2 regions of the Glutamicibacter mishrai genome follow, and region 1 is predicted to be linked to the other one. Evidence: riboswitches for the same ligand, from Rfam matches in the RefSeq annotation. Region 1 holds a riboswitch; the other holds the start of a gene.

Evidence for each region. A riboswitch is a leader RNA that binds a small molecule or an ion and turns the genes downstream of it on or off. The one in region 1 is predicted to bind S-adenosylmethionine.
Region 2: it holds a riboswitch for S-adenosylmethionine, as region 1 does, so the genes downstream of both, D3791_RS09660 (O-acetylhomoserine aminocarboxypropyltransferase/cysteine synthase family protein) here and D3791_RS08090 (flavin reductase family protein) in region 1, are expected to answer to the same signal.

What each region holds. Positions count from the first base shown of each region.
Region 1 is NZ_CP032549.1:1,712,545-1,716,751, reverse strand. Features, by position in the region: gene D3791_RS08100 (PaaI family thioesterase) at 1-251, opposite strand, end outside; gene D3791_RS08095 (AMP-binding protein) at 269-1,876, opposite strand; SAM riboswitch class IV at 2,252-2,369, shown strand; gene D3791_RS08090 (flavin reductase family protein) at 2,467-2,967, shown strand; gene dnaB (replicative DNA helicase) at 3,624-4,207, shown strand, end outside.
Region 2 is NZ_CP032549.1:2,042,084-2,046,290, reverse strand. Features, by position in the region: gene D3791_RS09680 (shikimate dehydrogenase family protein) at 1-596, shown strand, start outside; gene D3791_RS09675 (methylated-DNA--[protein]-cysteine S-methyltransferase) at 605-1,234, opposite strand; gene D3791_RS09670 (RNA polymerase sigma factor) at 1,231-1,728, opposite strand; gene D3791_RS09665 (histidine phosphatase family protein) at 1,824-2,369, opposite strand; SAM riboswitch class I at 2,496-2,590, shown strand; gene D3791_RS09660 (O-acetylhomoserine aminocarboxypropyltransferase/cysteine synthase family protein) at 2,710-4,083, shown strand; gene D3791_RS09655 (CoA-binding protein) at 4,083-4,207, shown strand, end outside.

The sequences.
Region 1 (4,207 bases):
TCGGTGGCATTGTGCACGCCGACGGCAAACTGGTTGCGTTCCGCCACCGCGAAACTGGCGCCGACACTGCCGGCGCTTTCAATCATCGAGGCGTACACCCCGCCATGGACTACGCCCCACGGGGTGTGGTGGTCCTCGTTCAAGTCGGCATGTCCGTGCACGGACGTGGCGGTGATGTCGTCAAAGACCAATCCGATGCTCTCGGTGAAGCGGCTGGTCTTATCGGGGATTCGAGGTTCGGGCGAATTCATGGGTGACTCCAAAAGTGTTAGGCGCTGGGCTGCTGCTCAATAGCCTGGGCTCTTAATACATTCTTTTGCACTTTACCCGTAGAAGTCCTCGGCAGATCCTGCGGGAAGATGATGGTGCGCGGGACCTTGTAGCCGGCCAGCTTTTCACGGGCGAAGCTGATCAGCGTCTGGGCATCAAGACTCGAGCCGCTGGCGCGAATCACGTAGGCCACCGGGCGCTCGCCCCACTTCTCATCGGCCACGCCGACCACGGCCAGATCCAGCACCTCGGGGTGCGAGGCCAGGGCCTGCTCCACCTCGATGGTGGAGATGTTCTCGCCGCCGGAAATGATGATGTCCTTGGCGCGGTCACGGACCTGGATATAGCCGTCAGGGTGCATTACGCCCAGGTCGCCGGTGTGGAACCAGCCGCCGCGGAAGGCTTCCGAGGTGGCGGCATCATCGCGGTAGTAGCCGATCATCACCATATTGCCGCGCAGTACGATCTCGCCCATGGTGGATCCGTCCGCGGGAACATCGACCATGTTCTCATCGACAATGCGGGCTGATTCGCCGGTGATCATGCCAACGCCCTGGCGGGCGAGCTTCGCGGCCCGGGCAGGAGGGTCCAGCTCATTCCATTCATCCTGGTATTCGCAAACCGTATAGGGGCCGTAGACCTCGGTCAGGCCGTAGACGTGGACCACCTCGATGCCCAGTTTCTGGAGCTTGGAGATGATGGCAGGGGACGGCGGGGCACCGGCCGTGGTGATCCGCAGCGGGGCATCGAGCTGATGAGCGCGGGAGGAATCGGCGATGATCGAGCAGACGGTGGGTGCGCCGCACAGATGGGTTGTATCCAGCTGCTCAATGGCATCCCAGACTGCATCTTCACGGACCGCGCGCAGGCACAGGTGGGTGCCACCAGCGGCTGTGACGGCCCATGGGGTGCACCAGCCGTTGCAATGGAACATCGGCAGCGTCCAGAGGTATCGGGTGGCCGCGGTGAAGCCCTGATGGTGGGCTTCGCCTAGCGAGTTCAGGTAGCTGCCTCGATGCGAGTAAAGCACGCCCTTGGGTTTTCCGGTGGTGCCCGAGGTGTAGTTCAAGGTGATCGGTGCGCGTTCGTCAGCGATCGCGTACCCAAGCCGTTCATCCGAGGCGGCGGACAGCAATTGCTGGAGCGTGCCGTCTACTGCAACGTCGGGGCGTGGCCCGGTGAACTGGTCATCGGTGATTTCAATCAGGGCCTGGAGCGTGGGATTGTCCCGGCGCAGGTTCTCGGTGTTCTCCAGCAGTTCGGTGTCTGCGAACAGCAGCTTGGCTTCGGAATGATCCATGATGTACTGCAACTCGTGGGCTGATAGCCGCGTATTCAAGGCGATGAGCACCCCGCCGGCCAACGGAACCGCGTAGTGGGCCATGAGCATTTCCGGAGTGTTCGGTGCCAAAACGGCCACTCGATCCCCGGGCTCGATGCGTGAGGCGAGGACTTGGGCGAAACGCTGGACGTGCGTTTCAAGTTCCCGGTAGGTATAGCTGCGCGTCCCATGGACGACGGCAGTCTTCCCTGGATAAACCTCTGCGGAGCGTTCAAGAAAGCGCAACGGGGTTAGCTCGGAATGGTTGGCCTGGGTATCTACCATGGAGGCATCCTTCACTCATCATCTCTGGCAACGGTGACAGGCAGTACGGGTGTGACCCGGAACACTGCGACTTCCATCGTTGCATGAACCTCAGCGTCAAAGTAAGAAACTTGGTTTCATTACGGTAGACGGCTCGGTAAAAACGGTGAAGGTGCAAAAGGCGATGAACTCCAACGCTTGCCATAAGTTAATGCGTTACGACGAAGATCACATATTTTTGGGTCGTCGCGGCAGCGATCAGAGGCTGTTTTGACGAATAAAAGACTGTTTTACTCCCTCGAATCAACGTAGTAGTCGAATATTTTGTTGAATATTGCGATTTGCGAAGTGAATTGTTTGACGGTGATTCGTCATGAGCCATATCGTTTTAAACAGAATCAAGAGCATCAGCTAAAAGCCCTGGCTTGCTGATCGGCAACCCTCTCAACGGTAGTGGGGTGCTCCAGGTGAGGATTCGGTTCTGCTCCAAATGGCGTCAGAACAAGTACCGCGCACGGCGTGAAGCCTCAGTGATAAGCAAGTTTGGAAGCATCCGAACCGACAAGTCCACTGGGTCTGACGCGGTGGGCAAGACCCGAAGGAATCGAGCCATGTCATTGAATCGTGAACTTGACCCGCTAACCCTACGTAAGGTTTTCGCTCAGCATCCCTCTGGAGTGGCCGCTCTGTGCGCAGAGGTGGATGGAGTAAAAACCGGCATCGTTGCCTCCTCATTCACCGTCGGCGTTTCACTGGAGCCGGCACTTGTTATGTTTGCGGTCCAGAAGTCTTCCAATACCTGGCCTAAGCTGCGCGGTGCCAGCCATATCGGAGTCTCAGTGCTCAGCGACCAGAATGGCGGAGTCTGCGCGCAGATTGCTTCGAAAAACGGTGATCGATTCCGCGGCGTCGATACGGTGACCTCCGATCAGGGTGCCTTGTTCATCGAGGAGTCCACACTTTGGCTGGAAACGTCTATTTACAACGAGGTTGAGGCAGGGGACCACTGGGTTGTGCTCTTGGAGGTGCATGGGCATCACACATCGCAGCACTCGCCGCAGATCTTCCATGACTCTCGATTTCATTCAATCCCAGTTCCTGAACTCGTCTAACACTTCCAAGTAGTAGCCTCATCGAGGCCTGTTGTGGATCACCGAGGTGATCCACAACAGGCCTCGATGCATTTCTTGATGTGTTGAATGCGAAGTAATAGTTATCCACGGTGTGGACAGGCGGGCCACTGTGAAAATGTGGACTACCGTTAGACTGGCGCTGGATATTTCCTCATTTATTGAGATGACTAAGGGTTTTGCGTACCCATCTATATCCACATAGTTATCCACATGGCTGTGGGCGCAGTGTGCAGAACTGTGTGAAAAGCGCAAGAAACCCTGAATTCCGGGCGTTTTTGGCTGTTGATAACTATTCTCGATATAGCGATAGATTCAATAAAATCTCTTTCTGTCCACAGTTGTGAAAAGATGAAAGACCTAGTCAAAAGCTATTACTGTCGGGTACTTGACATTAATCCACAGGGTTCTCCCCAGTTAGTGAACAGGCTAGTCCACAGGTGAGGGTATGTTATGCACAGGAGCTGTGGATAATGGGGTTTACGTGGGTAAATATCAGCCCTACTGTTGGCCTTGGGACAGAAATATCCACAGACGTTAATCATTGAACTGTCGGTCTCAACTGACAGGATGGAACGTTGCCATCGGGCAAGGATGAATTTTCCCAGTGGGGTCAATAGGGGATGGAAGTGTCTGTAATGAGTGCTGAGCCGGTATACGAAGGACGAGAGTCCGACGCTGGGCGCAAGCCGCCACAGGATGTCGAGGCAGAGATGTCCGTGCTCGGCGGCATGATGCTATCCAAGGACGCCATCGCTGACGTTGTTGAAGCGCTTCGCGGAACCGACTTCTATCGCCCGGCCCACGAATCCATCTACGAGGCAATCATCGATTTGTACGGTCGAGGCGAGCCAGCCGACGCCGTGACCGTAGCTGACTTGCTGACCAAACGCGGTGAAATTTCCCGCGTAGGCGGAGCCGCTTACCTCCACAATCTCATTCAGCAGGTGCCCACCGCAGCCAACGCCGGCTACTATGCAGAAATCGTGCGCGAGCGCGCCGTTCTGCGCCGCCTGGTTGATGCCGGTACCCGTATCGTCCAGATGGGCTACTCGCCTGACGGCGAAGTCGACGCCATCGTCAACGAAGCCCAGGCCGAGGTCTACAAAGTCGCCGAAAACCGCAGCAGTGAAGATTATGTCCGTCTCTCGGACATCATCGAAGGCACTGTCGACGAAATCGAAAATGCTGCCAATGCCGGTGACGGCATTACCGGTGTGCC
Region 2 (4,207 bases), 330 kb from region 1:
AACGCTCCAAACAGGTCAGCCTCAGCGGCGCAGCAAACCTGTTGATTCGGCAGGACGATCAGCTCCACGGCTACAACACTGATCTGATTGCCGTAGAAAACAGGCTTGCCGCGAAATCCCATGATCACGTTTTGCTGCTCGGCGCAGGTGGCGCCGCTCGGGCCGCGCTGGTTGCGCTCAAGGGGCGCATCGGCACCGTCACCATCACGGACCGAAACCAGGATGTCGCAGCAGAGCTGTTGTCCCTGGCCAATGGCATGGGAATCCGGGGCAGGACCGTGGATTTCTCGCACGTTGCCGAAGCAGCCACGCAAGCCTCGCTGATCATCAATGCCACACCCATCGGCAAGTATCCAGAAGACCCAGCGCCTTGGGGCAAAACCCGGCTCACGCCTGGAACCTTTGTCTATGACTTCGTGTACGGCAAGCACGTCACGGGAACAATCCAGTCGGCCATAGACCAGGGCCTGGAATATTCCGACGGCTGGGAGCACCTGCTGCTTCAAGCCGAAGCGATGATTCCGCTGCTGGGCTTGGGAGAACAGACCGCTGCCCAGCTGCAGCTCTCCCTGAAGCGCATCCGCGAAAACAACTGAGCCGGGCTCTAGAACAGCGTGCCCGGCGCACCACCGAAGTCCGGATTTTCCAGCTTCAGCAATTCTGTTTTCGCTTCCAGTCCGCCCAGGTATCCGCCTAATGACCCATCAGTGCGCAGCACCCGGTGGCACGGCAGGACGATGGGGATCGGATTGGTCGCGCAGGCTGACCCGACGGCGCGTACGGCCTTCGGGTTGCCGATGCGCTCGGCCATTTGCGAGTAGCTCCAGGTATGCCCGTAGCCGATCTCGCCCAGCTCCAGCTGAACCTGGCGGCGGAAGGCAGTGGAGAGCTTGAGGTCCAAGGGCACGTCGAAATTGTGCCGGGTTCCGGCAAAGTACTCGTCCAGCTGCCTGGCCACGGCATCCAGGCGCGAAGGATCCTTGAGGATTCGCGGGCTGAGTTTTTGAGCGAGCAGTTCAAGGATCTTGTCGTGGTCTTCGGTTTCGAAGGCCACCCGCACCAGGCCAGCCGTGGTGCTGGCCAAAAGCAGCGAGCCTACCGGGCTATCAACGATGCGGTAGGAAACGTCGAGCAGTTCCTCGGCCTGCGCCTTGGCCCGAAGTTCATTGCCCAGTTTTTCCAAAAGCGCGGTTTCTTCTCCGGTTGCGGTTGGGTTGATTCTTGAGTCAGTCATGACTGCTCCTGCCACAGTGTGTCGTCGCCGAGTATCCGGCGAAGGTTCTTGATCCCGTCGCTGCCTGCACGCCGAGCCGCGGCCTCAGTCCCGGAAACCAGATGGGCTATATGCGCATAGCTCAACCCGCCGAGATACCTGTACCCGACTACCAGCCGTTGTTTCTGGGGCAATTGGGCAACCTCTTGCCAGAGCTGGAGGTTCTCCAGCTCCAGCCCAAGATCCGGTTGGCCGTCAGCGTGGTCCCATTGCTGGTGATCGTCAAGGATCTCCGGCTTGTTCCTGCGCAGTTCATCGATGGCCTTGTTGCGCGCGATACGCACCAGCCAGGCGAGGACATTGGCATCATCCGCCAGCTGCGGATAGGCCTTGAGCGCGGAAAGGAAGGTCTCGGACCAGGCGTCCTGGGCGCGGTGCTCATCAAGCAAGGCACGGCAAACCCGTAATACGTTCAGCCCATAATCCTGGACTATCCGCTCAAAGGGTACTTGCATGGCTCTCCTGAAGTTTGGCGCCTTGACGGGCTTTCACCATGTAAACGCAGTGCGCTGCAAAAGTGTGAGGTTCCGGAGAAGAAAACTTCCAGGTCCTAGCAGCTGACCAAATCGAGTTCTTCAGCCAGCTCGTTGAGGCGTTGGATATTGATCTGGATGATCTCGCCGTTTTCCACGCCTCGTGGCAGCTTGGTTCCAGCCAGTGCATCGCGGATGGCGCGCATGGTTGCGCCATGGCTCACCACGGCCACCTTCTTGCCGGCATGTTCCACCGACAGGTCAATCAAAGCGGGAATCGCCCGGCGCAGGATATCGTCGATGGGTTCGAGCTGGGACTGCAACGACACTGATTCCTCGTCGGAGACCTCGGCCATGATCCGGCCTTCCAACGGCCCGAATCCGCGTTCGATGAGATCCGGGACCGGCTGGCCGGTTTCTGCGTTTAATTCCTCGGCAATCAATGCGGCGGTTTCCTGGGCCCGGCCCAGAGGGGAAGCGAGGATCAAGGAGAAGCCCTGGCCTACCAATTCGCGGCCGACACCGCGGGCTTGTCCGCGTCCGGTGTCATTCAGTGGAATGTCGGTACGCCCTTGAAGGCGGCCAGCCAGATTCCAATCGGTCAGTCCGTGTCTGATCAACACCAGCGCAGTATCCATGAGTCCAGCGTACCGGCGAGCATGGATATCGAAGAATCTCCGATATTACGTCCAATACGCAACGTTACGACTCATAGTTAGGTCACGAACGGTCATGTTGCGAAGATTATTACACCATCCCGAGCGGCTGAGAGATCTGGTTCGATGAAGCCGCAGCAACCTGCCACATCCGGTGGTTACGGTGCTACCGCCAGAAACGATGCAGCCGCTTTTCCTGTTTAAGCAAAAACAGGAAGCGACATTGATTCCGGGATTCCTGCCTCGATCGCGCCACCGCCTAGCGGTGAATCGCGAAAACCCAATCGACAAGGAGTCGTAAGCCATCATGGCAGATCATCAGTTTGGATTCCGCACCCGCGCATTGCACGCCGGTGGCACCCCCGATGCCGAGCACGGCGCCCGCGCAGTGCCCATCTATCAGAGCACCTCATTCGTCTTCAAAGATGCCGATGACGCAGCCAACCTCTTCGCATTGCAGAAGTACGGCAACATCTACTCGCGCATCGGCAACCCGACCGTCGCTGCTTTCGAGGAGCGCATGGCTTCCCTGGAAGGCGGCATCGGCGCAGTAGCCACCGGCTCGGGCATGGCCGCCGAGTTCGTCACCTTCGCCGCCCTTGCCCAGGCCGGGGACCACATCGTGGCCTCCTCCAAGCTCTACGGCGGAACCATCACTCAGCTGGACGTCTCACTGCGCCGCTTCGGCATCAACACCACCTTCATCGACTCCAATGATCCAGCCGACTTCGAGGCCGCCATCCAGGAGAACACCAAGGCCGTCTACACCGAAGTGGTAGCCAACCCTTCGGGCGATATCGCCGACCTCAAGGGCCTGGCCGAGGTGGCGCACCGCCACCTGATTCCGCTGGTCGTCGACTCCACGCTCACTCCCCCATATATCTTGCGGCCGATCGAGCACGGTGCCGATATCGTGATCCACTCGGCAACCAAGTTCATCGGCGGCCACGGCACGACCCTTGGCGGCGTAGTGGTGGAATCCGGCAAGTTCAACTGGGGCAACGGCAAGTTCCCCGCCATGACCGAACCGGTAGCCAGCTACGGCAATGTCTCCTGGTGGGCCAACTTCGGCGAGTACGGCTTCCTGACCAAGCTGCGCAGCGAACAACTGCGCGACTTCGGCCCGGCGTTGCCAGCCCAGTCGGCGTTCCAGCTGCTGCAGGGCCTGGAGACCCTGCCTCAGCGCATGGACAACCATTTGGCCAATGCCAAGCAGGTTGCCGCATGGCTCGAAGCAGACCCGCGCGTCACCTACGTGAACTACGCGGGCCTGGAATCGCACCCGCAGCATGCGCACGCGAAGGAACTGCTGCCGATGGGAGTCGGCTCGGTCTTCAGCTTCGGCGTGAAGGGCGGGCGCGAAGCCGGCTCCAAGTTCATCGAAGCCTTGCAGCTGGCCAGCCACCTGGCCAATATCGGTGATGCCCGCACCTTGGTGCTGCACCCAGCGTCCACCACACACCAGCAGCTGAGCGCTGACCAGCTGGTTGCCGCCGGCGTTCCAGAAGACCTGATCCGCCTGTCGGTGGGTCTGGAAGATGTCGAGGACATCCTTTGGGATCTGGATCAGGCACTAACCGCTTCGCAGGAAGCCGTTGCTGGTTCTGCCGAAGAATTCGCGGCACCAACCTATGACGGTGCAGCTTGCGCCATTCCTGCCGCACCGAAGGGAGCTAACTAATGAGCACCACCGAACGCACCTGGGAAGGTCCGGGCGCAGCCGAGCGTCTGGGCATCCTGCGCGACACCAAGACCATTGCCATCGTGGGCGCATCGAACAAGCCCTCGCGTGCCAGCTACTTCGT